3 regions of the Bradyrhizobium sp. 27S5 genome follow, and region 3 is predicted to be linked to each of the others. Evidence: predicted binding sites of a transcription regulator. Region 3 holds the regulator's gene; each other region holds the start of a gene.

Region 1 (9,616 bases), 3.6 Mb from region 3:
GGCCGCGACATAGGATGCCATGCCGGCAGCCTGCTCGCTTTCCGGCAGGCTTTCGACGCGGAAGGCATCGACCACGATGTCCTGCGTCGATGAGGCGGCTGCGACCAGCAGCGCGGCAAAGGCCGCGAACCATGGCGATCGCGCCGGATCGGCCATCGCCAGCACCAGGATCGTCGCGATCAGCAACAGCTGCGAGAACAGCAGCCAGCCGCGACGGCGACCGAACATTTGCGTGAACAGCGGCACATGCAGTGCGTCGACCAGCGGCGCCCAGAGGAATTTCAGCGTGTAGGGGGTGCCGATCAGCGCGAGCAGCCCGATGGTGCCGAGATCGACCCCGGCCTCCTTCATCCACACCTGCAGCGTCGAGCCCGACAGCGCCAGCGGCAGGCCTGAGGAGAAGCCGAGCAGCAGCACGATCAGCACCCGCGGCTGCAGATAGACCGCGAAGCTGTCGCGCCAGGAGGTGGCGGCAAGTTCCTGCGGCTTCGCGGACGCGTCTGACGTAGCTTCAGGTGCTGTCATAAAACCGGTGTTACCAGATTCGGCCCCAAAAAGACTGTCATCGCCCGGCTTGACCGGGCGATCCAGTATCCCAGAGGCCTATCCGCCGCCTGCGGCAGTTTCCTGATAGAGGTCGTTCCAGTCCGGATTATCCTTCTCAATCAGCGAAATCTTCCACGCGCGCGGCCATTTCTTGAGCCGCTTCTCGCGATGGATCGCGCTCTCAGGATCATCGAATTGCTCGAAATAAACGAGCTTCACCACATCATATTTCTCAGTGAAACTCTCGATGAGTTTCAGTCTGTGCTCGCCGACGCGGCGAATGAGGTCATTTGTCACACCGATGTAGAGTGTGCCGCCGAGGCGGCTGGCGAGAATGTAGATGTAGTAGCTACGTGTTCCCAACTTCCGTCTCTGGGATACTGAATCGCCCGGTCAAGCCGGGCGATGACCCCGATTGGGTGGCGCGAGCGCGCTAAACAACTTCTAAAGACAACACCTACTCCCCCGCCTGCAGCTTGCGCGGGGCGGGGAACAGCTCGGGGGCGGCGGGCTTGACGAAGCGGGGGACTTCGATCGGGGTCTCGGACTTGCTGAAGTCGAGTTCCTCGATGCGGCCAGCGCGCTTTTCGATCTTGTCGGCGGAGATCAGGATCTGCCTGACGTCCTCGTTCACCTGGCCGAAATGGTTCTGCAGCTTGAGCACGCGCTCGCGCAGGCGGGCCAGATCATCGCCGAGATGCATCACCTCGTTGCGGATCTGGTCGGCGGCGTCGCGGATGCGGGCGTCCTTCAGGATCTGCTGCATCACCTGGATCGCCAGCATCAGCAGCGAGGGCGATACCAGCACGACGCGGGCGCGATAGGCCTTCTGGATCACGTCGTCGAAGCCGTCATGGATTTCGGCATAGACCGACTCCGACGGCACGAACATCAGCGCGGTGTCCTGGGTCTCGCCGGGGATCAGGTACTTCTCCGCGATGTCGCTGACATGCTTCAGCACGTCGGCGCGCAGCCGCTGGCTGGCGAATTTGCGCTCTTCGTCGCTGCGCGCATCGTGCAGCGCGGTCATGGCTTCGAGCGGGAATTTCGCGTCGATGCAGAGCGGGCGCTGGTCGGGCAGGAACACCACGCAATCCGGCCGCTTCCCGGTGGTCAGCGTGTACTGGAACTCGAACGAGCCCTTCGGCATGCCGTCCTGGACGATCGCCTCCATCCGCGCCTGGCCGAACGCGCCGCGGGATTGCTTGTTGGCGAGCACGTCGCGCAGCGTCGTGACCTGGGTGGTGAGTTCGTTGAGGTTCTTGTGGGCGTGGTCGATGATGCCGAGTCGCTCATGCAGCACACGCAGCGAATCCATCGTGTTGCGCGTGGTCTGTTCCATCGACTGGCCGACCCGGTGGGTCACCGAATCCAGCCGCTCGTTGACGGCACGGGCCATCTCGGCCTGGCGGCCGGCCAGCGCCTGCCCCATGGCATCGACCCGCCCGGAGGCCTCGCTCTGGGCTCGCAGCATGTCGGCGAGCCGCTCTTCCAGCTCGTCGGCCCGAATGGCCTGGGCCATCGCCAGTTCCGCGCTGCGCCGGCTGGCTCGTGCGATCACCACCGCGATGGCGAACAGCAGCATCAGCGCCAGCGCGCCAAGGCCGATCAACGCGTCGGAGACGCGGACCGGGAGGTCGCCGATCGTGAGGAGAATCTCGTTCATGCCAGCCGTTGTAGCCGATTCGGCGTCGCTTCCGAACGAAAAGGGAACATTTATGGTAAACGCTCCCTCAATTTTCTTGGTTAACGCTGTGTAAAGAAACGTGGTTAAGGCCGCCTTAAGGGGTTCCCGAACGCATTGACCGCATCATGCCCGCAGCTTAAATCGCGGCCATGGCTATCAGAGAAATCATCATTCTGCCGGACAAGCAGTTGCGGCTGGTGTCGAAGGCGATCGAGAAGGTGACGCCGGAGATCCGCAAGCTCGCCGACGACATGCTCGAGACCATGTATGACGCGCCCGGCATCGGGCTCGCGGCAATCCAGGTCGCGCAGCCGCTGCGGCTGATCACCATGGACCTCGCCAAGCGCGACGAGAACGGCGAGACCACGCCGCAGCCGCGGGTGTTCATCAATCCGGAGATCATTTCGCATTCGGAAGAGCTGTCGGTCTACGAAGAGGGCTGCCTGTCGATCCCCGAATATTACGAGGAGGTCGAGCGTCCGGCGCGGGTGCGCCTGCGCTTCACCGACCTCGACGGCAAGGTGCATGAAGAGGATGCCGAGGGGCTCTACGCCACCTGCATCCAGCACGAGATCGACCACCTCAACGGCGTGCTGTTCGTGGACTATCTGTCGAAGCTGAAGCGCGACCGCGTTTTCAAGAAATTCGAGAAGGCCGCCAAGCGCGCGGCGGAGTGAGTGTAGCGTGAACAGCGTTTCCGCTTGTGCGATGCGCCCTCTCCCCCCTTGTGGGGGAGAGCCGGAGAGGGGGGTAGCCGCAAGCACCGCCGTTGCGGCTACCCCCCTCCCTAACCCTCCCCCACAAGGGGGGAGGGAACGCAGCGAGTGCTGTTGATGCCGCTCCGTCTGATCTTCATGGGCACGCCCGATTTCGCAGTGCCGACGCTGCTGGAGCTTGTGGCCCATGGCCATGAGGTCGTAGCCGTCTACACTCGCGCGCCGAAGCCGGGCGGGCGGCGCGGGCTGCAGTTGCAGCCGACGCCGGTCGAGCAGGAGGCGCGCCGCCTCGGCATTCCGGTGCTGACGCCGAAGACGTTGAAGACGCCGGAAGCGCTCGAGGAATTTCGCGCGCATGACGCGGATGCCGCCGTCGTCGTCGCCTATGGCATGATCCTGCCGCAGGCGATCCTCGATGCGCCCAGGCTCGGCTGCTTCAACCTGCACGCCTCGCTGCTGCCGCGCTGGCGCGGCGCCGCGCCGATCAACCGCGCCATCATGGCGGGTGACGCCGAGAGCGGCGTGATGGTGATGAAGATGGATGTCGGCCTCGACACGGGCGACGTCGCGATGGCCGAGCGGCTGCCGATCTCAGACAGCATGACGGCATCCGATCTGCACGACGCGCTGGCGCCGCTCGGTGCCGATTTGATGGTGCGCGCGATGGGCGCGCTGCAGCGTGGCGGCTTGCAGCTTACGAAGCAGAGCGAGGACGGCGTCACCTACGCCGCCAAGATCGAGAAGGCCGAGGCGCGAATCGACTGGACGCAGCCGGCGCATGCGGTGCTTCGGCACATTCACGGGCTCTCGCCATTCCCCGGTGCCTGGTGCGAGCTATCAGGCGAAGGCGAGCCGGTGCGGCTGAAAATCCTGCGTTGCGAATTCGCCAAGGGCTCGGACGAGCCGGGCGATGTGCTCGACGACAAATTTGCCATCGCCTGCGGCGAGGGTGCGATCCGGATTCTCGAATTGCAGCGCGCCGGCAAGGCGCCGATGAAAGCGGCGGATTTTCTGCACGGCACTCCGCTGAAGCCGCCTGCGCGGCTCGCCTGATGCCGCGCTACAAACTCACCATCGAATATGACGGCACGCCGTTCTCCGGCTGGCAGATCCAGGACACCGCGCCGACCGTGCAGGGCGCGTTGGAGACGGCGGTCAAGGCGATCTGCGGCGAGGACGTGCGCGTCCATGGCGCCGGCCGTACCGATGCCGGCGTGCACGCGCGCGGCCAGGTCGCGCATTGCGACATCGCCAAGCATTTCCCGCCCGGCCGCTTCCGCGACGGGTTGAACGCGCATCTGCGGCCCAATCCGATCGGCGTGCTGGCGGCTGATATCGTGCCTGACGATTTCGAGGCGCGCTTCTCGGCGACCAAGCGGCACTATCTCTATCGCATCACCAACACTCGGGCGAACCTCGCGCTCGACCTCGGCCGCGTCTGGCGCGTGCCGCGCGCGCTCGATGCGGCGGCGATGCACGAGGCTGCGCAGCGGTTGCTCGGCAAGCACGATTTCACCACCTTCCGCGACACCGAGTGCCAGGCCAAGTCGCCGGAGAAGGCGCTCGATCAGCTCGACGTGGTCAGGGAAGGCGACGCGGTTTCGATCCTCACTTCGGCGCGCTCGTTCCTGCACAGCCAGGTGCGCTCGATGGTGGGTTCGCTGGTCTGGGTCGGCGAGGGCCGCTGGAGCGCGGACGATCTCGCTGCTGCGCTCGCCGCCCGCAACCGCGCCGCCTGCGGCCCGGTCGCGCCACCGGACGGGCTCTATCTGATGCGGGTGGATTATTAGCGGCCCCAATCCCTACTGTGCATGGGGTTGATTTCGATGTTTTTGTCTGGCGCGAGTAGCTTCGTAGCAACCATTAGCTCTTTCGGTTGTGTGCGATTGAATTGCCCGATCGCCGTTGAGACTGACGCCGTGCTCGCGGCCATCAAGGCGTGGCCTGTCGAGGGTGGGATGTGGCAGCATTTGAGCGACGGCCATCCTTGACGGCCGCTGTGCGCGGCGTCCTTGTGACGGCAGGTCGGGACGAAGAAACGGTGCCCCGATCGAACAAAGAAACGCTTCAGGTCGCCGGGGCGACGACTGGCAAGTGAGCTTGCCAAGGGGTCGCTCGGGCCACCACGGTGTTGATGAAGATGAGCAACTTCCTGGCGCAGGCGATCAGGGCACGCTTGTGGCCTTTGCCGGCGGCGATCAATCGTTTGTACAGGGCCATGAGCTGCGGATTCCAGCGGAAAGACGCCGCCAGCGCCGCAGCATAGAGCGCATGGCGCAGACGTTTGCGTCCACCGTCGATGTGACGAGCGCCGATGTGTTCGCCGCTGTCGTCGTCATAAGGCGCAAGGCCCGCAAGTGCTGCGGCCTGCTCGCGGCTGACCTGGCCGATCTCGGGCATCCGGACCAGGACGGAGACCGCAGTCGGCAGCCCGGCCCCACCGACGCTGTAGATCAGGTCGAGCCGAGCGGCGAGATCGTGCTGCTTGCGGATCGCTGCCACCAGAGCCTTGAACTCGACTCGTTCGCGCTTGGCCAGACGGGCGATGTCGTCCTTCCAGAGCTTTTGGATACGCGCGTCGCGGCAGCTCTCGAGCCGGTTCTTGAACCGCGCGATATCTTCTCCGATCTGATCGATCAGCGTCAGATGCCCGGCCAAGGGCGGCAATCTTGCATCGGGTGCCGGGTGGATCTTCTTGACCGCAGCGGTGCATGCGGCGATCAGCGCGGCATCGATCCGATCGTTCTTGGCACGCTGCCCGCGGTATTTGGCATAGGCACGCACCTGCGCCGGCTGGAACACCACGACGACAAACCGCTTGCGCCGCAGCTCGACGACGACCGGCTGCTCATAGCCACCGCTCGCCTCGATCCCAATTCGCCTGACCTTATGGCGCCCAAGCCACTCCAACAGCGTCTTGTAACCTTCCGCCGTGTTCTCCACCTGCAGCTGCTCCGAGCCGTCGTCGAGCGCCACGTCGAGCTTCCGTTTGCCAATATCGATTCCGGCACAGATTGTGATACGCTTGGCCATCTTCCTCGACCCTCCCTTGTGATGCGAACCTAAAGTTCGTTCAACCATGCGGGTCCCGATGAAGTGCCGATCGCGATCTTGCTACGAATAACAGCCTTCAAGGCTTCGATGGGTATCGATCCGATCGATCAGCGGCCCAGCCCGGGCGGCCACCCGAGCTGGGCCATTCCTCACGGAACGAGGCCAGTCTAACCCAGCGCGCTAATACAAGGATGGGTGGAGCGAAGCGATACCCATCAACTTTCTTTCGACGCGGTGAGATGATGGGTTTCGCTGCGCTCCACCCATCCTACGGTCGCGAGGCTAGCCGAAATACCGATCCAGCACGCCCCGATATATCCGCGTCAGCTTCTCCAGATCGGCCACCGGCGTGCGCTCGTCGATCTGATGCATGGTCTGGCCGACCAGGCCGAATTCGATCACCGGGCAATAGCTGGAGATGAAGCGTGCATCCGAGGTCCCACCCGAGGTGGAGAGCTCCGGCTTGCGGCCGGTGATCTCTTCGATCGCAGCGACGGCGAGGTCGGTGAACGGCCCCGGCTTGGTGACGAACACGTTCGAGTTCGACGGCATCCAGTCGATGTGGGCGCGGATGCGGTTGCCGCAGGCTTTTGCCAGCCGCTCGTCGACCAGCTGCCGCAGGCTCTCCTGGGTGTGGTTGTCATTAAAGCGGATGTTGAATTTCGCCCGTGCCTGGCCGGGGATCACATTGCCGGCGGTATTGCCGACATCGACTGTGGTGAATTCGAGATTGCTGGCCTGGAATTGCGCGCTGCCGTGATCGAGCGGCTCGTCGCTCAGCGCCACGATCAGCCGCGAGATATCCGGCACCGGATTCGAGGCGCGGTGCGGATAGGCGACGTGGCCCTGCACGCCATCGACCACCAGCGTGCCTGACTGCGAGCCGCGCCGGCCGATCTTGATCATGTCGCCGAGCACCTCGACATTGGAGGGCTCGCCGAGCACGCAATGATCGAATTTCTCGCCGCGCTCGGCGCACCATTTCAATAGCTTGACGGTGCCGTTGATCGAGACGTCTTCCTCGTCGCCGGTGATCAGGAAGGAGATCGAGCCGTTGCCGTTGTCTTGTGGCTTGCCGCCATGGTCCTGCAGATATTGCAGCACCGCGGCGACGCTGCAGGCGATGCCGCCCTTCATGTCGACGGCGCCGCGGCCGTAGAGAAAGCCGTCCTTCACCTCGCCGGAGAATGCGCCGATCGTCCACGCCGATTCATCGCCGGGCGGCACCACGTCGGTGTGGCCGGCGAAGGTGATGTGCGGCGCGGAGCTGCCGATGCGGGCGTAGAGATTGTCGACATCGGCGGTGCCGGGCTCGGAGAACGTCACGCGATGGACGTCGAAGCCTGCCGCCTTCAGCAGGCCTTCGAGAACGCCGAGCGCGCCGGCGTCGGCCGGGGTGACGGAGGGGCAGCGAACGAGATCGCGGGTGATCGAGACGGCATCATTCATGCGTCTCGCTTAACACGTCACCCCGTGGGTGGACCAGCTTTGTGCGGCACCATATCGAGCTCGCTCTGCTGATCCCAGCCCCTCCCGGAGCGCGACCCACTGCCGCGGTCGCCTCCTCGCCTCTCATGGGTTTTTCCTAGCGGATTGGGACCGTATCGATTGGGGTATGACGTGCCGCGCAGGAAGGCGAGCTCGATGAAGCCCCAGATATAGAGCACGAAGACGATCGAGCCCGCGGCCATGACCCAATAGGATTCATCGGGCAGCCGGTCCGAGAATTGGCTCATCAGACCCGGGATCGCAAAGAACGGAATCATCCACCAGCCGCTCTTGTCGCGGTCGTGCAGGCGCTTGATCGAGACGGCGATATAGACCCAAACGAATAGCGCCGTTCCGCAGGCCTTGACCAGCAGCGCCGGCAATCCGGCAGAGGTCAGCGATTTGTAGCTGTCCGGGTCGAACGCCCGGAAGATGTCGTCGACATTGAAGCCAAACCCATCCTTGCCGCCAAGGCCGGCCGAGACCACCAGCAGGGCGAAGAACATCATCCAGCAGACGATGATCAGCCCCGCGAGCCAGAATTTGGCCCGGTTGACGCGGCCCTTGAAGCCGAACAGGTAATTGGCCCAGTCCATGAAAAAACTCCGGGCGGCGGCAATTTTCGCGGCCCGGAGTTTTGTCGACGTCGGATGGAAATTGGTTCGATCCTCCGTTGGACCCGTCATCCTGAGGTGCGAGCGGAGCGAGCCTCGAAGGGTGAACGGCCGAGAGCCGGGCCATCGCCCTTCGAGACGCGCTTCGCGCTCCTCAGGGTGACGGGATGAGGAATTTAGCGCAGCGCTTCTCAGTCCCGCAGCAGCTCGTTGATGCTGGTCTTGGCGCGGGTGCGCTCGTCGACGCGCTTGACGATCACGGCGCAGGCGACCGCGGGGCCGGGCTGGCCGTTCTTCAGCGGCTTGGCCGGCATGGTGCCGGGCACCACGACGGCATATTCCGGGACCTCGCCGACGAAGATCTCGCCGGTCTCGCGGTCGACGATCTTGGTGGAGGCGCCCAGGAACACGCCCATCGCCAGCACCGCGCCCTTGCGCACGATCACGCCCTCGGCGACCTCGCTGCGCGCGCCGATGAAGCAGTCGTCCTCGACGATGACGGGCTCGGCCTGCAGCGGCTCGAGCACGCCGCCGATGCCGACGCCGCCGGAGATGTGCACGCGCTTGCCGATCTGGGCGCAGGAGCCGACCGTCGACCAGGTGTCGATCATGGTGGCTTCATCGACATAGGCGCCGAGATTGACGAAGGAGGGCATCAGCACGACGTTGCGGGCGATGAAGGCCGAGCGGCGCACGATCGCACCCGGCACGGCGCGGAAGCCGGCGTCGCGGAAGCGGTTCTCGCCCCAGCCCTCGAACTTCGAGGGCACCTTGTCCCACCACGACGCCTTGCCCGGGCCGCCCGCGATCTGGCCCATGTCGTTGAGGCGGAACGAGAGCAGCACCGCCTTCTTCAGCCACTGATTGACCTTCCACTTGCCGCCGGCCTCGCGCTCGGCAACGCGAGTCTCGCCCTTGTCGAGCAGTTCCAGCGCGTGATCGACGGCCTCGCGGACCTCGCCCTTGGTCGAGGTCGAAATGCCTTCGCGGGCGTCGAACGCGGCGTTGACGGTGGTTTCGAGGGCGGCCAGCGACATCGGGACAATCCTTGGGCGTATCGGTGATTATGACGGGAATTTTGCAGGGCTTTTTCGGAATTTGGGGCAGGAGAGTCAAGGCAAACTCAACGTCGTCCCGGCGCAGCCGGGACCCATTACCACGAATGCCAGCGGTGCAGCACGATGGGGCCACAGCGCGTAGCCATACAGAGACTGATGGTAATGGGTCCCGGCCTTCGCCGGGACGACGTGTGGAGAGATCAGGGCTATCCGTTCAGCCGCTGCAAGAACCCGGTCAAATCATCCGTGACATGGTCGACATGGGCAGCGTCGCGGCCTTCGAGCTCCCAGGTCTCGCGCACCACCTCCTGGCTGCCGTCGGGCACCACCAGCACGGTGGTCATGCCGAGCTCATGCGGCACCACCAAATTGCGCGCGAGGTCCTCGAACATCGCAGCTTTCGCCGGATCGACGTCGTGCAGCCTGAGGAACTTCTGATAGGTCTGCGGCGCC
Region 2 (9,616 bases), 2.8 Mb from region 3:
CGAGATTGACCAGCGCGGAGATCGCGTCCGTCACCGGGCGCGGCGCGCGGTTGTTGTCGATCGCGCCCGACAGCTGCACCACCGCGGGATCGACATCGGCAAAGCCCGGCGCCTTGTCCTTCAATTCGCTGACGATGCGCTCGGCGACCTTCGGCCCGACCCCCGGCGTACGCGCAACCGCCGCCTTGTCGCGCAGCGCGATCGCGTTGGCCAAATCTGTCGGCGGCAGCGTGCCGAGCACCGCGAGCGCGACCTTGGCGCCGACGCCCTGCACGGTCTGCAACAGGCGAAACCATTCGCGCTCAAGATCCGAGCGGAAGCCGAACAGTTTGATCTGGTCCTCGCGGACATAGGTCTCGATCGAAAGCACCGCCGCTGCGCCCGGCGACGGCAACGCTTGCAGCGTGCGGCTCGCGCAATGCACCTGATAGCCGACGCCGCCGACGTCGAGGATCACGTAGTCCTCGCCGTAGGAGTCGATCAGGCCCTTGAGCTTGCCGATCATCGCGCCCCCCCAAGTTCGGCGCTCGTGGCTCGCACGATCGTTTCGACTTCGGTGAGGGAGGCACCAGCGGAAGGGTTCCCTCCCCCCTTGCGGGGGAGGGTTAGGGAGAGGGGTGCCGCTTGCTCAGTTGGCTGACGCATAACAACGCTCGCACCGCACTCACTTGTCTCGCGCGCTTCGTTGATGCCTCGTCGTCGCACATCGCGCACCGTCGCCCGGGGCTTACCCCTCTCCCCAACCCTCCCCCGCAAGGTAGGGCTATCGCATATGGGCGAGGACGGAGAGAAGGAAGTCGTTATTCCATCTGGCCTGGAGCATTTTGTGGCTGGTGCGCGTGGGACCTGGCGTGGCTTGTAGAGCGTTAAGTGCCAGCTTTCGGATGGCGGCAAGATTTTCGGCGGCATGGCCCTTGCGGCTACGGCAGGCGTCTTCGTCGAACAGAACGTCGAGAACCCAATGCAAGTTGTTCTCGATACCCCAGTGGGCGCGGACGGCCTCGAGCAGCTTCTTGGCCGACAACCGGCGTGAGGCCAGAAAGTATCGGGCCGTGTGTTTGGCTGTCTTGCCGGCCTTGGCGCGCCAACTATCGATGCGACCGACGACAGCGATAGCAGGGAAGCTGTATTGCTTTGCCAAGTCTGGGGCCGGCACGACGATGGCCTGCCGGCGCTCGATGCGGCCGTGGGCCGATGTCCTTCGCTGGCTCGCCCGCGCTGGCTTCCGGGCCGTATCGAGCAGCGCCTTGACGGCTTTGAAGAGCCGGCCGCGATTACTCTTGATGGCCAATACATAGTGGCCCTTCCGATCGCGGATGGCCTGCGCCGTGTCGGGCCGGCAATGCAAGGCGTCGGCGGTGACAAGAGCACCATCCAGATCGAGCAGGGCGAGGACTTCGAGAGCGCCGGCAATCTCGTTGCGATTGGGAGCCTTTCTCTGCGCCAACGCCATGCGCGTGCCTGCCGCCCAGACGTTGACCATATGTAGCGGCGTAGCCCGCCGGCCACGCGTGAAGGCTCCGCGCAACGCCTTGCCGTCGATGCTGACCACGCCCTTGACGCCGAAGCTCTTGCTGAACTTACGCAAAACCGCTTCCAGACCCTTCGGGTCCAGCACGCGGAAGACGTTGCTGAACGTGTCGTGGCTAGGAATACCGTGTCCAAGCTCCAGGAACTTCCGCAACAGCTGCTCTCGGCCTTTGCCGAAGAACTCGAACTCGGTGCAGGTCTTGGCGCCGGCCAGCGTCGCCGCCAAGGCAATGACGAGGATCTCCAACAAATCGTGTCGCGTGTTGCCGGCGCGTGGATCCTTGAGCGGTCGAAACAGGCGCCTGAGTTTGCGCATTTGGGTCTCCCTCGACAATCGAGAGACCCCCAAAGAATCCAGTTCCAACCGCTTGGCAACACCCCTCCTGAGCCATATGCGATTCCCCTACCCCGCAAGGGGGGAGGGAGCCCAACCAGTGTGCTCTCCTCACTTCGCGATACGTCAGAAGAGTCCCTCATAGGCTCGCCACCCTGAGCCGCAGCGCGGTGCTCTGGCGGTGATGGGCGTGGGTGATCGCGACCGCGAGCGCGTCGGCGGCGTCGGCGGACCGCGGCTCGGCTTTCGGCAACAGGATCTTCAGCATCACCTGGATCTGGTTCTTCTCGGCGTGTCCGGCGCCGACCACGGTCTTCTTGACCTGGTTCGGTGCGTATTCGGCGACCGAGATACCAAACATTGCGGGCGCCAGCATGGCGACCCCGCGGGCCTGGCCGAGCTTCAGCGTGGCGACGCCGTCCTTGTTGACGAAGGTCTGCTCGACCGCCGCCTCCGCCGGCTTGTAGTCGCCGAGCACGGCGGCCAGCCCCTCATGGATTGCGAGCAGCCGGTTCGCCAGCGGCACATCATCCGGCGGCTCGACCGAGCCGCAGGCGATATAGACGAGACGATTGCCTTCGGTCTCGATCACGCCCCAGCCGGTGCGGCGGAGACCCGGATCGATACCGATGATGCGGACGGGAGAGCGAATCGGCTGCGATGTCATGGGGTAGTGATACCGCCTGCGCCGGGAGAACGAAACACAAACGGGCGGGTCATCCCCTGCCGCGGTCGTAGCAGCGAGCCTCGCTCGTCATCCCCGCGAAAGCGGGGATTCAGTACGCCGCGGCTTCTCGGATCAAACTCGGGTCTCTGGAATACTGGATCGCCCGATCAAGTCGGGCGATGACAGCGGAACAAGTGGATCAGCCGCCCATCTTCGCGATCAGCGCGTCGGACACCTCGAAATTGGCGAACACGTTCTGCACGTCGTCGTGCTCGTTGAGCAGGTCCATCAGCTTCAACAGCTTTTCGCCGGTCTCGTCGTCGACCGCGACGGTGTTCTGCGGCTTCCAGGTCAGCGCCGCCTTGCGCGGCTCGCCGAACTTCGCTTCCAGCGCCTTGGCGACTTCGCGGAAGGTGTCCTGCGAGGCGTAGACCTCGTGGCCGGCCTCGCTGGAAACCACATCGTCGGCACCTGCCTCGATCGCAGCGTCCAGCATGGCATCGTCGGAGGCGACCTTGGCGTCGTATTCGATGATGCCGGTGCGGTCGAACATGAAGGCGACCGAGCCGGTTTCGCCGAGATTGCCGCCCGACTTGGTGAAGAAGGAGCGGATGTCGGAGGCGGCACGGTTGCGGTTATCCGTCAGCGCCTCGACGATGACGGCGACGCCGCCGGGGCCATAGCCCTCGTAACGGATCTCGTCATAGTTCTCGCCCTCGTTGCCCGCGGCCTTTTTGATCGCACGATCGATATTGTCCTTGGGCATGTTCTCGGCGCGGGCCGCGACCACGGCGGCACGCAGGCGCGGGTTCATCGCAGGGTCCGGGGTGCCGAGCTTGGCCGCCACGGTGATTTCGCGGGCCAATTTGCCGAAAAGCTTCGACCTCTGGGCATCCTGCCGGCCCTTGCGGTGCATGATGTTCTTGAATTGGGAATGGCCGGCCATGCGACGTCTCTTCGAAAGCGTAGGGTCTGAACGGGTGGAAAACGCGGCCTTATAGGCCCCTGGCGGTCAAAATCAAAGATCGGCGGGGGCCGTCCGGTCCCGGAATACTACCGCATCCCGGAATATGAGGCACTTGTTAACCATGACTTCACGCCCGGATGCGAAGATCGCCCCGTTCCGCCGTAACTTTCCAAGGCAACTTCCAACAGCCCCCACAGAGCCCACATGGCGTTCGGTTTGTTTCGAAAGCAAGTGCCGGAGCCGGCTGCGCCCGCCGTCGCGCCGAAGGTTCCAACTGCGGCGGCTGCACCCGACAGCCCCTCCTCGACCGAGACTGATTCGGCCCGGGAAATCCTCGAACTGCTGGAACTCGAGCTCGGCGCGATGATCCGCCAGCTCGAGCGCGCCGCAGGCTCGGTCGCCGACGGCGCCGAAGCGACGGCCGCCAAGCTTGCGACCATCCGTGCCCGGACCGACGCGCTGAGCGGCCGCAGCAGCGACGCGCAGAACACCGCGACGACGTTCTCGGAAGCTGCCGGCCGATTCACCCATTCCGCCGAGGGCATCGGCCAGCAGGTGCGCAGCGCGAGCCAGCTCGCCGACGATGCCGCGGCGGCGGCGCGCGAGGCCACCGCCAATGTCGATCGCTTGCGCGAATCCTCGGCCGCGATCGGCAACGTCGTCAACCTGATCGCGCAGATCGCGCGGCAGACCACGCTGCTGGCGCTCAACTCGACCATCGAGGCGGCGCGCGCCGGCGCGGCCGGCAAGGGCTTTGCGGTTGTCGCCACCGAGGTCAAGGCGCTGGCGGTGCAGACCCAGAGCGCGACCGAGGAGATCACGAGGAAGATCGAGGCGCTGCAGAAGGATGCCACCGGATCGGCCGACGCCGTGCACCGCATCTCGCAGGCGATCGAGGCGATCCGCCCGGTGTTCGAGAACGTCAACGGCGCGGTCGCCGAGCAGAATGCGATCACCGGCGAGATGGGCCAGAACGCGGCCTCCGCCTCCAGTTTCATCGTCTCGGTCGGCACCAGCGCCGGCGAGATCGACTCTGCGACATGCGAAGCCGCCGCGCATGGCGACAATGTTGCGAAAGCCGGCAAGGCCGTGACCGCTTTCGCCCAGAAGCTGAAGGCGCGCTGCGCGGTGCTGCTGCGCCAGGACGAGCGCGACGACCCGCGCCAGAACGAGCGCCTGCCCTGCAGCCTCAGGATCGAGATCACGACCGGGCGCGGAATCATCACCGCGCCGGTCTACGAGATCGCGATGGATGGCGTCCTGATCGGCGGGCCCGATGCCGACAGACTGCCGGCCCATGAGACCCTGATTGGGACCTTGCAGGATATCGGCGCGTGCCGGATCAGGATCGGCGACCGTACCAAGGCCGGCGCGCAGGCGCGTTTCGAGGCACCGACCGCCGCGCTGCGCGAGACGATCGAAGACCGGATGTGGGCGATCCACGAGGAGAACGCCGAACTGATCACCCGCGCGATGGAAGCAGGCACGGCGCTGACCAAGGTTTTCGAGAGCGGCCTTGCGAGCGGCGCGATCACGATCGACGACATGTTCGACACCGACTACGTCGAAATTTCCGGCACCAATCCGGCGCAATACCGCACAAGGATGCTGGATTGGGCGGATCGCGCGCTGCCCGCTCTGCTCGAGGCGTTCCTCGCCAAGGACAAGCGGCTGGCGTTCTGCGCGACGGTCGACCGGAACGGCTATCTGCCGGTCCACAACAAGATCTACTCGCATCCGCAGCGGCCGGGCGATGTCGCCTACAACACCGCCAATTGCCGCAATCGCCGCATCTTCAACGATCCCGCGGGCCTCGCCGCCGCGCACAATCAGCGCGCCTATCTGGTGCAGAGCTATGCGCGCGACATGGGCAACGGCACAACCGTGATGATGCGCGAGATCGACGTGCCGATTCGCGTCCGCGGCCGGCACTGGGGCGGCTTCCGCACCGCCTACAAGCTTTGATTGGAATTTCTGTAGCCCGGATGCGGCGAAGCGTAATCCGGGACGAGCGTGCCCACGGGCGGGAATCCCGGATTTCGCTGCGCTGCATCCGGGCTACGGAGTGCACGCTCAGGCAAGACCGGCGGCGCGAATCACGTTTTAGATTGAAATGGGGAATGCTGCGGCGGCTCAACCGACCGCTGGGATAGAGGAAGCGCTGATATGTCGGCCGTGCAGCTTGCAGTTCTGGACACCTCATCGAACCGGACGCTGGCCGAACGGCTCGTTGACCAGCTTGCCGACCGCATCGGCGGCCTCGGAGTGGAACTCGCCGACATCGCCGGCAACGTCCAGGAGGTCGCCAACCGCGTCACCAACCAGTCGGAGCGGTTCCATCATTTGCAGGCGACGGCCGAGACGATGGTCTCGGCCAATCACGACATCGCCAACGCATCGCAGGCGGTGCAATCGACCGCGTCCGCCGCGGTCGGCCAGATCGCGGAGTCGCGCCATGCGGTGGACACTGCGGTCAGCCACATCTCCGAACTCGTCGCCGCGGTCGCGCGGATCGAGGCGCGGCTTGCCGCGGTCGGCTCCGCGCTGAGCCAGGTCGCCAAGGTTTCCGGTTCGATCGAGGCGATCGCCAAGCAGACCAATCTGCTCGCGCTCAATGCCACGATCGAGGCGGCGCGCGCCGGCACCGCCGGCCGCGGCTTTGCCGTGGTCGCGAGCGAGGTGAAGAGCCTCGCGGAGGCGACCCGCCAGGCGACGCATCAGATCTCCGACACCGTGCGCGATCTCGACGGCCAGATCGGCAGCCTGATCGGCGAGAGCAGCGACGCCTCGCTGCGCGCCAAGAGCGCCGGCGAAGGCGCCCAGCAGATATCCGGCATCATCATGCGGGTGCAGGAAGGCTTTTCATCTGTCGGTGCCGAGATCGACAACGTCGCGCGCGCCGCGACCTCCAATCTCGGTCATTGCGACACCGTGATCGCGGAGCTGAACGAGCTCGCCAAGGGCGTCGATCTCTCGTCGCGCGACCTCAAGCACGCCGACGGCCGCGTCGCGAAGCTGCTCGAGCTGTCCGAGAGCCTGATCGTGACCATCGCCGACAGCGGCGTGGAGACCAGTGACGCGCCGCTGATCCGCGTCGTGATCGACACCGCGAAGCAGATTTCCGAGCTGTTCGAGAATGCCGTCGCGCGCGGCGAGATCACGCTTGCGCAGTTGATGGACGAGAACTACCGCGAGATCGCGGGTTCCAATCCGAAGCAATATCTCACCAACTATGTCAGCTTCACCGACCGCGTGCTGCCGGCGATCCAGGACCCGATCCAGAAGACCGATCCGCGCATCGTGTTCTGCGTCGCCTGGGCGCGCGGCGGCTATCTGCCGACCCACAATCCGAACTACCGGCTGCCGCAGGGGCCCGACCCGGTCTGGAACAACGCCAATTGCCGCAACCGCCGCCTGTTCAACGACCGCGCGGTGAGCAAGGTCGCAGCCAATACAAAGCCGTTCCTGCTGCAGACCTACCGCCGCGACATGGGCGGCGGCAATTTCGTGCTGATGAAGGATGTGTCGTCGCCGATCGTCGTGCACGGCCGCCACTGGGGCGCGTTCCGGATGGGCTTCCGGCAGTCGTAAATCCGTAGCCCGGATGCAGCGCAGCGCAATCCGGGATCAGCCCCTCAACCCGCGAGCCCCCGGATTTCGCTGCGCTTTATCCGGGCTACAACGTCCAAAACCCCGGCACCGCGGGCTCGAGCCGTCCGCCGGCGCGGACCGGGGCGACCTTCACGGCAAGCCCGGTCGTGTCGTCGGTCTCGACCGCGATGCCGCTCAGCGTGGCTGTGCCCGCAGCCGGCTCGAAACGGCCGGAGGGAATGCCGGTGAGGAAACGCTGCAGCGGCTCCTCCTTCTGCATGCCGATCACCGAATCATAGTCGCCGGTCATGCCGGCATCGCTCATATAGGCGGTACCGCCCGGCAGCACCTGGTGATCAGCGGTCGGCACATGGGTATGGGTGCCGACCACGAGGCTGACACGGCCGTCGCAGAAGAAGCCGATGCCCTGCTTCTCGCTGGTCGCCTCGGCATGGAAGTCCAGCACGATGGCGTCGGCGCCCTCGCGCAACGGACAGGCCTCGAGCTCGCGGTCGATCGCGGCGAACGGATCGTTGGACGACGGCTCCATGAAGACGCGGCCGATCGCGTTGATGACCAGCGCGCGCTTGCCGTTCTTGGTGTCGATCAGGGTCGAGCCGCGGCCGGGCGAATGGCGCGGGAAATTCAAGGGACGGATCAGGCGCGGCGCACGCTCGATGAAGACCAGCGCCTCCTTCTGATTCCAGGCATGGTTGCCGAGCGTGATCGCATCGGCGCCGGCGTCGAGCAACTCCTGGTAGATCGCCTCGGTGATGCCGAAACCGCCGGCGGAATTCTCGCCATTGACGATGACGAGATCGAGTGACCAGTCCCTGATCATGCCGGGAAGGTGGTCGGCGATGGCGGTGCGGCCGGTCCTGCCGACGACGTCACCAACGAACAGAATACGCAATGCTAGGGGCTCCGGAAATCGAACGTCTTGCGCTCGGTTAGCACATAATCCAGCGGGACGTCGTGCGACAACGCCGGAATAGCCTTGCTTTCCTGTGCAGCGAAGGCAATCCCGACCCCGATCACATGCTTGGCCTTTCGCAGATGCGCAAAGGTATAGTCGTAATAGCCGGCGCCATAGCCGATGCGGTGGCCGAGCCGGTCGAACGCCGCGAGCGGCACCAGCATCACGTCGGGATGCACCTCGGGTGAGGCCGGCGACGGCTCCGGAATGCCGAGCGGCCCGAGCATCAGGCGGTCCTGCGGCGACCAGCTGCGGAAGGTCAGCGACTGGCCGCGCGCATTGATGCAGGGCAGCGCGAGCCGCGCGCCCTTCTCGGCCAGCTTCTTCATCAACGGCGCCGGGTCGAACTCGCTGCGGATCGGCGCATAGCCGGAGACGATCATGCCCTGTGTGATCTCGAACGGCGCGCCGCGCTTGGCGAGCGCTTCGGCCGCCGTCGCGCGCTGCTCGTCGCTCAGCGCATCACGCTTGGCGAGGGCAAGCGCCCGAAGCTCGGCCTTCGATGGAGCTGCGTGCATGATCCATCTTCCGCTGTCGTCGTCCGCGACAACGGACGATCCATCATTCCAGAGACGCTAAAGCGCGATGAGCGCTTTAGCGTTCTTGTTTGAGCATGATCTTTTCGGAAAACCGCTTCGCACTTTTCCGGATCATGCTTCAGCACCGTATGGCCAGGCCGCGGCGCACTGGACGCCCCGCTTCGCAGGGGACAGCGCTGCACCACAATCGAACCGCCGCCGCGCGACGACAAGGCAACAGCAAAATACAGTGCGAAGCCGCAGAGGCCGTTGGAGCGCTCGATCCCGGAGTTCCCTACGAAAGTAGGTGGGCACCATATGTCCGGGTCCACGGACCCGGCCAGGGACAGTTCCCTAAAGGATCGATAAGGCCCCGGGGATATATGGCTCCTGACGCACGACGCAGCTTCGCAGGGTCAATGTAGCGACGAAGTGCCGGTTCCGCTAGCGGCAAGAAACCGCGATCAAGGCTCGGGCTCGCTCCGCCGTCATGGCCGGGCTTGACGAAATCCCGCAGGGGATCACATCACCCGATCGCGATGCCGCCGCCGATGGTTCGGTTGAGCACCTGGGTGGTGCGCTCGATCCGCTCGGCGGCGGCATTGAGCGCGTTGGAGACCGCGGTCTGGGTGGCGCGGGCGCGGTCGGTGGCGGCTGTGCGCGCATTGCGCAGCTGCTCGACCTCTTCCTCGAGGCTGCGGAGGCGTGCGCTGGCATCGGCCAGTTCGTCGCAAGCAGTCAGCGCCGCCATCACCGTGAGCCGTGCATCACCGATCTCGCCGAACTTGCCGCGCAGCGATTCGACGCGCTGCTCGAGGTTTTCCGCGAGCTTGAGCAGCCGCACCTCCTGGCCCTCCTCGCAGGCCATCCGGTATTGCCGGCCATTGATAGTGACGTTGATGTGGCTCATCTGCTGTCTCCGCCCTCGAGCACGGCGCGAATGCTGCCGATCGCCGCGTCGAGCTTTTCCGCGATGTCGCGATTGACGCGCTCGAGCTTGCGCGTCTTGACCAGCGATCCGTCGAGTTCATCG
Region 3 (9,616 bases):
TGCCCGGCCCCCAGCACGGCAACCGCCCTGCCCGCATATCGGCCCCGGTCCTTGCCGAGCACGTCAGGCATTCCGTAGGTGATATTCCGTTGGGCCTCGCGCTCCCCAATCGCGGCAAGCCCGTTTGCACCAGCCGGGTTCGGCGACGACCAGGTGCCGGAGCTGTCGATCACGGCGTCGGCGCGCAGCGTCTCCGGACCTCTGCCGTTCTGATAGCGAATTTCGAACGGCGCCTTTTCGCGGTCCTTCGTCTTGGCCTTGTCAAACCCGGCACGTGACACCGCGGTGACACGGCTTGACGTCCGGATCACATCCTTGAGCGGCGTCCGGGTCGCGAGCGGAATGAGATACTGATCGAGCAGTTCGCCGCCGGTCGGGTACACCTTGGGATCGGGCCGATTCCAGCCGATGTCGGCAAGCAGCCGCGCGGCGGCTTGATCCACATTGTATTCCCAAGGCGAGAACAGCTGAACATGCTGCCATTGCCGAACCGCATGGCCGGCCCCGGCTCCCGCCTCCAGCACCACCGGCGTCATGCCGCGCTCCATCACATGCGCCGCCGCCGCAAGGCCGACCGGACCCGCTCCGATGATCGCGACCGTCTTTGCTGGCATCTGCTCATCCCGTCTTTCTGGAATTATGGAATGACCCGACAAAAAATCAGGCCGCCGTCTGCGCCGCGTTGCATTGCGATTCCTCGACGCAACACTCCGCCACGAGGAAATCCACCAAGGCTTGCATCGTGGCGTATTCGGCATGGCAGACCAGCGTGGTCCCCTCGCGCAGCTGCGAGATCAGGCCAACGGAGACCAGTGCCTTGACGTGATGCGACAGCGTCGACGCCGGAATCTTCAGCCGCTCCTGCAGGCGCCCCACCGGCATGCCGGCATGGCCGGCGCGGACAAGGGCTCGGTAAATCTTGAGCCGGGTCGGATTGCCCAGCGCTTCCAGGCGTGCTGCTGCGTCGTCGATCTTCATCCGCAAAGCATGCGTCCTCGCCCGACCTCCGTCAATCGATATTTCTAGAATATTCGAAATATATGATGCAGCCGTTTGAGGCGGAATCCCGCTTGACCTCAATGCGATATTTCCATAAATCTGGATATATGGAATCGGAAGAAGCAGTGCTGGCTCTCGCCGCACTTTCGCAACCGACCCGGCTGGAGGCGTTTCGGGCGCTCGTCAAACACGAGCCCGAGGGACTCGCGGCCGGCGACCTCGCCCGCCTGCTGGAGGTGCCGCAAAACACCCTGTCGGCGCATTTGTCGATCCTCACCCGCGCACGCCTGGTCACCTCCGAAAGGCGAAGCCGATCGATCGTCTATCGCGCCAACCTCGACGAGTTTCGCAACGTCGCGGTGTTCCTGCTGCGCGATTGCTGCGACGGACGGCCGGAGATTTGCGCGCCGGTTGTCGAGAGCTTACAGCCCTGTTGTCCTCCGCAGCGAAAGGAGCGAACGCGTGGCTGAGCAAGGCGCGATCGATTTCGCCGGCCGCGCAGTTCATCCAGAGCCCAGGGCCAATTGATGGACACGTTCGACCTTCCCCGGCGCCTTGCCGCCGAAGCGCTCGGCACCGGCATTCTCGTTGCGACCGTGGTCGGATCCGGCATCATGGCCGAAACCCTGACCAAGGATGTCGCTCTTGCGCTTCTCTGCAACACGTTGCCGACAGGGGCGATCCTCGTCGTCCTGATCACCGTGCTCGGTCCGGTTTCCGGTGCCCATTTCAATCCGGCCGTAACGCTCGTCTTTACCGGCCGGCGCGAGCTGCCGGTGAACGAGGCCGTGCTCTACATCGCAGCGCAGATCGCAGGCGGCGCCGTCGGCACGATGGCGGCGCATCTGATGTTCGCTCATCCCTTGATCGACCTGTCGATGAAGGTCCGGACCGGCGGAGCGCAGTGGTTTGCGGAAGCCGTGGCCGCCTTCGGCCTGGTCGCCACCATTCTGGCCGGCATCCGCTTTCAGCGCGCGGCCGTTCCCTGGCTGGTCGGGCTCTACATCACAGCCGCCTACTGGTTCACGGCATCGACGTCGTTCGCCAATCCGGCCGTTGCGATCGCACGCTCCCTCACCAACACGTTCGCCGGTATTCGGCCCATCGACCTTCCGGGGTTCATTCTCGCCGAGCTCTGCGGCGCGATGGCCGGCATGTTGCTGATGAACTGGCTGCTCGGCCGTCCCAAACTGTCCGGCGGCGTTGCCATTGCGGAGACACGACCATGACCGTCACGATTTATCACAACCCGGATTGCGGCACCTCGCGCAACACGCTCGCGATGATCCGCCAGAGTGGCACCGAGCCCGTCGTCATTGAATATCTCAAGACGCCGCCGTCGCGCGAAACACTCAAGGAGCTGATTGCCGCGATGGGAATCTCGGTGCGCGCCCTGCTGCGCGAAAAGGGAACGCCTTACAAGGAGCTCGCTCTCGACCAGCCGAAATGGACGGACGACGAATTGCTCGATGTCATGCTTGCGCATCCCATTCTCATCAATCGTCCGATCGTGGTGACGCCGAATGGTGTGCGGTTGTGCCGGCCGTCAGAGGCCGTCGTCGACCTTCTGGACGCTCCGGTTGGACGGTTTGTGAAGGAAGACGGCGACGTGGTCGAGGCGCGGTAAGCGGCCGAGGCCCCATGGCAACCCAATTGAGAGGGTCTTCCCATCGGTGGTTCCCCGGACAAGGCACAAGTTTCCTCGGAAGGAGCCGGAACGGACACGGACCCACGTTGGTTGAACAGATTGATTTTCGAAAAGGGAGCGTCATCACCGTGACCCGGAAAACCTTACAGGCACGCTCCGAGCAAGCGCTCGTCGTCATCATTCTCAGCACCGGCGCGCTCATCGCCTATTTCGGTCTGGCGCTTTCGAGGATGTGAAAGGGCGGCTCCGAAGTAGCTTGATGCGCCAAGGCCGGTGCCCCTGCCACTGAGTTGCCCGACGGCGCAAGCCCCTCGCGCAAAAATATTTCTGTTTATCGGCACACCCAACTCAGTGTATGAATTGTCCCGTCTCACCCGATCGAGGGGCGCTGCGCATCGTCACGGGTGTTGCGGTGAGATGCGGTGGACGCCGATTGCGCGACTGACGAGTGTGCATGAGGCGGACGGTGAAGTCGTGTGGTCCTGACGCCCTAGTGGCCGGTGTCCCCTTGTGAGACGCAATTGCGTCTTGCGAAGGCGGTGACAAAAAAGCCAAGTCTCGCCGGGGAGAGCACGAAGTAAGCCGTAACCCATCGCGCAGGGAAAGCCGGATTGCTCCGGTTACACCTGTGGTCCTACCCCCGGTGCTTTTTGTTGCACCGGACCCATGGGTGCGATCGGCACCCGGCTTTCCCTGCGCCCTCTGATTTTAGAGCGGCGAAACGACAGGTAAGACTCGGGCAAATCATGTCGCGAGAATGCGGAACTGTATCTCCGTCCTCGCTGTCATCGCCCGGCTCGACCGGGCGATCCAGTACGCCGCGGCTTCTCGGCTCACACACCGGCGTCTCTGGAATACTGGATCACCCGCATGCGCGGGTGATGACACCGCGCAAGAATGGACCGAGCCGGAATGAACGTCAGCACCCTGGTCGCATGCCTGCCGCACAAATCGGGGACATTGCCGCCTGCCCGCAATTTTCGTACATGGTTTCACGCAATGACCTCGCAACTCACCCCCGACTCCGCCGACGTGCTGCTGTTCGATATCGGCCGCGTCGTGCTCGATATCAGCCTCGACAAGGCGATCACGCACTGGGCACAGCATGCCGGTTGCGCGCCGGCCGACCTCGCCGGCCGTTTCGTCGTCGACGACAGTTACAAGCATCACGAGATCGGCCGGATCGACGACGCGGCGTTCTTTGCGAATTTGCGCCAGTCGCTCGGCGTCGAGCTCACCGACGCGCAATTCCTCGAGGGCTGGAATTCGATCTTCACCGGCGAGATGCCGGGCATCGCCCCCCTGCTCGCGGCCGCCGCCAGACGAATGCCGCTCTACGCCTTCTCGAACACCAACCCGGCCCATGTCGCGCATTTCTCGGTCGCCTATGCCGAGCTGCTCAGCCACTTCCGGACCGTGTTCCTGTCCTCGAGCATCGGCCTTCGCAAACCCGACGCCGCGGCCTACGATCATGTGATAGAAGCGATCGGCGTGCCGGCGTCGCGGATCCTGTTCTTCGACGATCTGGCTGCCAATATCGAAGGTGCGCGGGCGCGCGGCCTTCAAGCCATCCACGTGACATCGACGGATGACGTGGCAAGGGCGCTGACCGCACTTGGTATTTGACCATTTGCCTTGAGGAGTTTTGCGCGTGGCCCTGATGCCGGTTGCCGATGCCCTGTCCGCCATTCTTGCCGGTGCCGAACCGCTGCCGGGGGAGATGGTCGCGCTCGATGCCGCCTACCATCGCACGCTGGCGCACGACCTCGCGGCGCGCCGCACCCAGCCGCCGGAGCCGATGTCGGCCATGGACGGCTACGCGGTGCGCGCCGCCGATGCGGCTGATCTCAAGTCCCGGCTCAAGGTGATCGGCGAAGTCGCCGCCGGCCGGCCGTTCGAGCGGACGCTCAGTGCCGGCGAAGCGGTGCGGATCTTCACCGGCGGCGTCATCCCCCATGGCGCCGATGCCGTCATCATCCAGGAAGACACCCGGGTCGATGGCGACCACATCTCGATCACCGAGGCAGCGAGCCCGGGACGGCACATCCGCCCGGCCGGCGTCGACTTCCGTGAGGGCGACCTGCTGCTCAACGGCGGCAGCCGCCTGTCCGACCGCGCGCTCTCGCTCGCGGCCGCCATGAATTATCCGGAACTCGCGGTGCGCCGCCGCCCGAAGGTCGCGGTGCTCGCCACCGGCGACGAACTGGTGATGCCGGGCTCCCAGCCCGGCCCCGGCCAGATCGTCTATTCCAACGGCTATGCGCTGCGTGCGCTGGCGCGCGCCGAAGGCGCCGAGACCGTCGATCTCGGGGTGGCCGCCGACACGGTGGCCGCGACCACGGCCGGTATCCGCCGGGCGCGGGAGGCCGGCGCCGACATCCTGATTACGACCGGCGGCGCCTCGGTCGGCGACCACGATCTGGTCAAGCAGTCGCTGGAGGCAGAGGGCGTCGCGATGGCGTTCTGGCGGATCGCGATGCGGCCCGGCAAGCCGATGATGCACGGCCGGCTCGGGGCCATGCGGGTGATCGGCCTGCCCGGCAATCCGGTGTCGTCCTATGTCTGCGCCTTCCTGTTTCTGGTGCCGTTGATTCGGGCTTTGAGCGGCCGGAACACGATCCATCATGTCCGCACGACCGCCCTGCTCGGCCGCGACCTCGCCGCCAACGACCAGCGCGAGGACTATCTGCGCGCGCGTCTCGAGGAGCGCCAGGACGGCGCGCTGATCGCCACGCCGGTGATGCAGCAGGATAGTTCGCTGCTCGGGAATCTCGCTGCGGCGCGGGCACTTCTGGTACGTCCGCCGTTTGCGCCCGGCGCCGCCAAGGGCAGCGAATGCGAGATCCTCACACTGCCCGACTGAGGTTTTCGCGGGCTGCCGATTGCGCGCCGCCTGATGCGTTCACCGGAAATTAAGTGGTTGCGGAACACATATCGAACATATAGTGTCCGTTCATGATTTGTTTCGAGTACTGGTGTCTACAATCGGGAAGCCGCCAGGGAGCATTGCGCTCCCGAGATCAGGCCCCGTCTGAAAGGCCCCACCTGAAGAGTCTCGGAATCGAACGACGCTATCAACCGGGGGAATGCTCGAGATGCTCACGCGCAAACAGTTCGAACTTCTGCGTTTCATCAATGAACGTCTGAAGGAGGCCGGCGTGCCGCCCTCCTTCGACGAGATGAAGGATGCGCTCGACCTGCGCTCGAAGTCCGGTATCCACCGCCTGATCACTGCGCTGGAGGAGCGCGGCTTCATCCGCCGCCTGCCCAACCGCGCCCGCGCCATCGAGGTCATCAAGCTGCCCGAACTGTCGGCCGGCGGCGGCAATGGCCGCCGCGGCTTCACGCCGAGCGTCATCGAAGGCACCCTCGGCAAGCGCAGCAGCACGCCGCCGATCGCCGAGGACGACGGCAACCGTCCGGTCGCCGTCCCCGTGATGGGCCGGATCGCGGCCGGTACGCCGATCGAGGCGCTGCAGACCCGCAGCCACACCATCAGCGTGCCGCCCGACATGCTCGGCTCCGGCGAGCACTATGCGCTGGAAGTGCGCGGCGATTCCATGGTCGACGCCGGCATCCTCGACGGCGACATGGCGCTGATCCAGCGCAACGACGTCGCCAACACCGGCGACATCGTGGTGGCGCTGATCGACGAGGAGGAAGCCACCCTGAAGCGCTTCCGCCGCCGCGGTGCATCGATCGCGCTCGAGCCGGCCAACACTGCCTATGAAGTGCGCATCCTGCCGCCGAACCGGGTCCGCATCCAGGGCAAGCTGATCGGGCTGTATCGCAAATACTGACGGCGGCGGAGCATGATCCGGAAAAGTGCGGAGCGGTTTTCCGAAAAGATCATGCTCGAACAGACATATGGAGCGGGATGACGATTCGAAGAAAAGTCATCCCGATCCGGGAACGAGCAACAGATCGGATCGTTCCTTGGAAGATAGTGCGACGTGCGGACCACCTAGGATGCGCCCTGATACCTCTCGCGCAGTGTAGCGCGTTTGTGATTGAGGCGTTCGACGGCCAGTCGTACAATCGCCCAGAAACGAGCAGACACTCGTTTGCTATCGTCCACTCTGGTAGAGGCCTGCGCCTCAAGGAGAGGCACGGGTCGCTACCTCGAAAAGAGGAGCCATCCGATGTGTGACTATAGTCTGCACGCCGTGGCATCGCGCCCCGCCATTGTCGGAGAGACGCTGATCACCACGACTTTCCGCGGCACGTCGACCCGCGGCTTTGCTTCGGAGAACGATCCCACTGTCGCGGTCTGCATGCTGCCGGGCACCGAGCTCGCTTTCGCCGAGAACGTTCGCTACGACAGCCGCTGGATCTGGACCAAGACGATGAATTTCCGCGTCGGCGTGTTCAACGAAGTCGAGCCCGACGTGCCCGATCGCCATCATGACGCGGTCGAATTCCCCGACGGCAGCCACGTTCTGGTGACCCAGCTCGTCGAGGGACAGCGCGTCAGCGTGCTGCAATTGCCGGCACTGCATCCGCCGGTCGAGCACAAGCCGAAGGTTGTGGAGCGGCGGCCCTCCGCATTCGCGTCGCTGTTTTTGGGTTGAGCGCATCGTCGCCGCGGAATGAGCCATTCGGCGGCGGATGACCTTAGGCGATTTCGAGCGACCCCGGATTTCCGCTTCCGGGGCGCAGCAGGAGATTTGCGTCGGCGAGCGCCTTGGCGCATCATCGCGTACGGAGGACGTGCACTCACGGAAACCTGCGCAGTGGTCGACAAGGTCACATGGCAAAAGGCTGGACGCGTCACCGAGCCGGGCCGCTACATGTTCCGGTTCGGCTGGCTGACAGTGACGGCCGATGATCTCAAGGTCTGGGAGCAGTTTCCCGAGGCCGTCTTCACCCTGGTCAAGAAGCCCGACGCCGGCCCCGATTCCGACGAGTACCATCTCGGCCTGTTCGAGCTGCCGACCGGCCCCTCGCCCGGCAACGGCTGAAGCGTTTTCGAGCGAAGTGGACACCGGTTCGCGTGAAGAAAACGCGTGAAAACAAGAAACTAGAGTTTTGGTTCTGATTAAATCAGAACCAAAACTCTAGTCGTCGCCCTGCAGGTCGGTCTCGGCCGGGGTCGCATCGACTGCGCGCCGCGGCGCGGCGGCGGGTGTGCGGAGGACCGTCTCGCTCTCACCGTCACCGGGAACCGCCGGCGACCACGGCCGGTCGATGCCGCCGGGCTTCACCGCGTCAATGGCGTAGCCGGCGCTGGTCCGCCGCAGCACCAGCGCACCGTGGCTCCGCAGCCGCTCGGCATCGATCACCGAGGCCGCGCAACCCTGCGGCGCCGGCCGCGCGGTGACGATCAGCGCCGCCCGCTCGCAATCGTCGGCCAGCGCCTCCGGCCGCATCGCCAGCGCGACGAAGGCGCCGCCCGGGCCCTGGGTGACGCAGCCGCTCGGATCGCAGGAGACGCCCTCGCCGAGCGACGCATCGACGGCGGTCCGCGCATCGGCATCCGCCGCCAGCCATTCCTTGACCAGGAATGCATCCTTCGCGCTATGCATCAGATGCAGCCGCCCGTCGCCGCCGCGCACCGCGACGTTGCGGCCGTCGGCAGAAATCAGCACGTCCGGCAGAGGGGCCCTCAGCGCCCAGACTGTGGCCACCACCAGCAGCACCGCGCCGGACCAGCGCAGCGGCGTGCGCAACAGCCCAAGCAGGATGATGCCCGCGCTTGCGACGATCAGCGGCCCGATGCCGAACGCCGCCATCCGCCCGACCGCGCCAGGCAGCGCGGCGACCCATTGCGTCACCAAAATCATCCAGTCGATGCCAAAGCCCATGATCGCCCAGAACACGCCATCAAAGCCGAACGGCATGGCGAGGAGGCCGAGCAGGCCCGCCGGCATAACGATCGCCGACACCACCGGCATCGCCGCGAGGTTGGCGAGCAGCCCGTAGGGCGTCACGCGATGGAAATGGAACGCGGCGTAGGGTGTCGTCGCCAGCCCCGCCACCAGCGAGGCCAGCATCAGCATCGTGAGCTCACGGCCGCCCCACAACGCAACCCGCGCGGTCGCCGAATGGTCGGGCGAGGCCAACAGGTTCGGCAGCCCGATCTGCACCAGCGCCACCAGCCCGAGCGTCGCGGCAAACGACATCTGGAAGCTCGGATGCACCAGCGCCTCCGGCGCGATCGCGAGCACGATCAGCGCCGCCACCGCCAGCGTGCGGAAGGTGATCGCGCGGCGGTCGACCATCACCGCGATCAGCACCACGGCCGTCATGAAGAACGATCGCTGCGTTGCGACCTCCGCCCCCGACAGCAAGAGATAGAACGCCGCGGCGACGAGCGCGGCCGCCGCGGCCCATTTCTTGATCGGATGCCCCGCCGTCAGCGCAGGAAACAGCGCGAGCAGCGCGCGCACCGCGAAGAACACCACGCCCGCGACCACGGCCATGTGGTAGCCGGAGATCGACAGCACATGGCCGAGCCCCGAGATGAACATCGCATCGTTGACCGGCGTCGAGATCGCGTCGCGCCGGCCGGTCAGCAGCGCGGTTGCGATCGCGCGCTGATCGCCGTCGAGCGTGGTGCGGATGCGCGCGTCGATGGCGTCACGCAGGCCCTGCATGAAGGCGGCATAGCGCAGCGCCAAGCCGCCGGCTGCCGGTGGTTCCCTGGTCTTGACCGCGCCCATCACGAAGCCGGAGGCGCCGATGCTCTGGAAATAGAGGTCGCGGCCGAAATCATAGGAGCCCGGACGCTGCGGCCCGAGCGGCGGCATCAGCCGCGCCTTCAATTCGACGAAGCTGCCGACATCGGGCGCGGTGCCCTTCTTCACCGAGAGCCTGACGCGCTCGAGCTTCGTCATGTCGCGCGGGCTCTCCATCGAGACCACGCGCAGCACGAAGCGATCGGTCTTCTCGCGGATGTCGCGCGTCTCGACGAAGCCGGTCAGCGCCACCGAGAACATCGGCCGCGCCAGCACCGTGTGGCCAATTCGC

Evidence for each region. The regulator LexA, encoded in region 3, represses DNA repair genes until DNA is damaged. The targets are predictions, from matches to a motif close to TGTTCNNNNTGTGTTCNG.
Region 1: WDM24_RS39065 (DNA recombination protein RmuC) is a predicted target of LexA. The motif match lies at 2,244-2,261, and genes of this name have one in related genera.
Region 2: ruvC (crossover junction endodeoxyribonuclease RuvC) is a predicted target of LexA. The motif match lies at 2,557-2,574, and genes of this name have one in related genera.

What each region holds. Positions count from the first base shown of each region.
Region 1 covers NZ_CP147714.1:8,293,570-8,303,185, reverse strand. The annotation lists gene WDM24_RS39075 (AmpG family muropeptide MFS transporter) at 1-525, opposite strand, end outside; gene WDM24_RS39070 (GIY-YIG nuclease family protein) at 604-909, opposite strand; gene WDM24_RS39065 (DNA recombination protein RmuC) at 1,004-2,212, opposite strand; gene def (peptide deformylase) at 2,383-2,910, shown strand; gene fmt (methionyl-tRNA formyltransferase) at 3,067-4,002, shown strand; gene truA (tRNA pseudouridine(38-40) synthase TruA) at 4,002-4,739, shown strand; gene WDM24_RS39045 (IS110 family transposase) at 5,017-5,982, opposite strand; gene dapE (succinyl-diaminopimelate desuccinylase) at 6,286-7,452, opposite strand; gene WDM24_RS39035 (DUF805 domain-containing protein) at 7,470-8,087, opposite strand; gene dapD (2,3,4,5-tetrahydropyridine-2,6-dicarboxylate N-succinyltransferase) at 8,297-9,142, opposite strand; gene WDM24_RS39025 (pyrimidine 5'-nucleotidase) at 9,370-9,616, opposite strand, start outside.
Region 2 covers NZ_CP147714.1:7,537,586-7,547,201, forward strand. The annotation lists gene ruvA (Holliday junction branch migration protein RuvA) at 1-505, opposite strand, end outside; gene WDM24_RS35595 (ISAs1 family transposase) at 764-1,846, opposite strand; gene ruvC (crossover junction endodeoxyribonuclease RuvC) at 2,004-2,531, opposite strand; gene WDM24_RS35605 (YebC/PmpR family DNA-binding transcriptional regulator) at 2,731-3,477, opposite strand; gene WDM24_RS35610 (methyl-accepting chemotaxis protein) at 3,703-5,463, shown strand; gene WDM24_RS35615 (methyl-accepting chemotaxis protein) at 5,665-7,089, shown strand; gene WDM24_RS35620 (TIGR00282 family metallophosphoesterase) at 7,175-8,002, opposite strand; gene WDM24_RS35625 (5-formyltetrahydrofolate cyclo-ligase) at 8,005-8,583, opposite strand; RNA gene ssrS (6S RNA) at 8,835-8,995, opposite strand; gene WDM24_RS35635 (cell division protein ZapA) at 9,110-9,493, opposite strand; gene WDM24_RS35640 (DUF4164 domain-containing protein) at 9,490-9,616, opposite strand, start outside.
Region 3 covers NZ_CP147714.1:4,698,778-4,708,393, forward strand. The annotation lists gene WDM24_RS21985 (NAD(P)-binding domain-containing protein) at 1-614, opposite strand, end outside; gene WDM24_RS21990 (ArsR/SmtB family transcription factor) at 661-978, opposite strand; gene WDM24_RS21995 (metalloregulator ArsR/SmtB family transcription factor) at 1,107-1,469, shown strand; gene WDM24_RS22000 (MIP/aquaporin family protein) at 1,527-2,228, shown strand; gene arsC (arsenate reductase (glutaredoxin)) at 2,225-2,626, shown strand; gene WDM24_RS22010 (hypothetical protein) at 2,734-2,883, shown strand; gene WDM24_RS22015 (HAD family hydrolase) at 3,647-4,273, shown strand; gene glp (gephyrin-like molybdotransferase Glp) at 4,299-5,510, shown strand; gene lexA (transcriptional repressor LexA) at 5,743-6,447, shown strand; gene WDM24_RS22030 (hypothetical protein) at 6,790-7,218, shown strand; gene WDM24_RS22035 (hypothetical protein) at 7,381-7,608, shown strand; gene WDM24_RS22040 (ComEC/Rec2 family competence protein) at 7,705-9,616, opposite strand, start outside.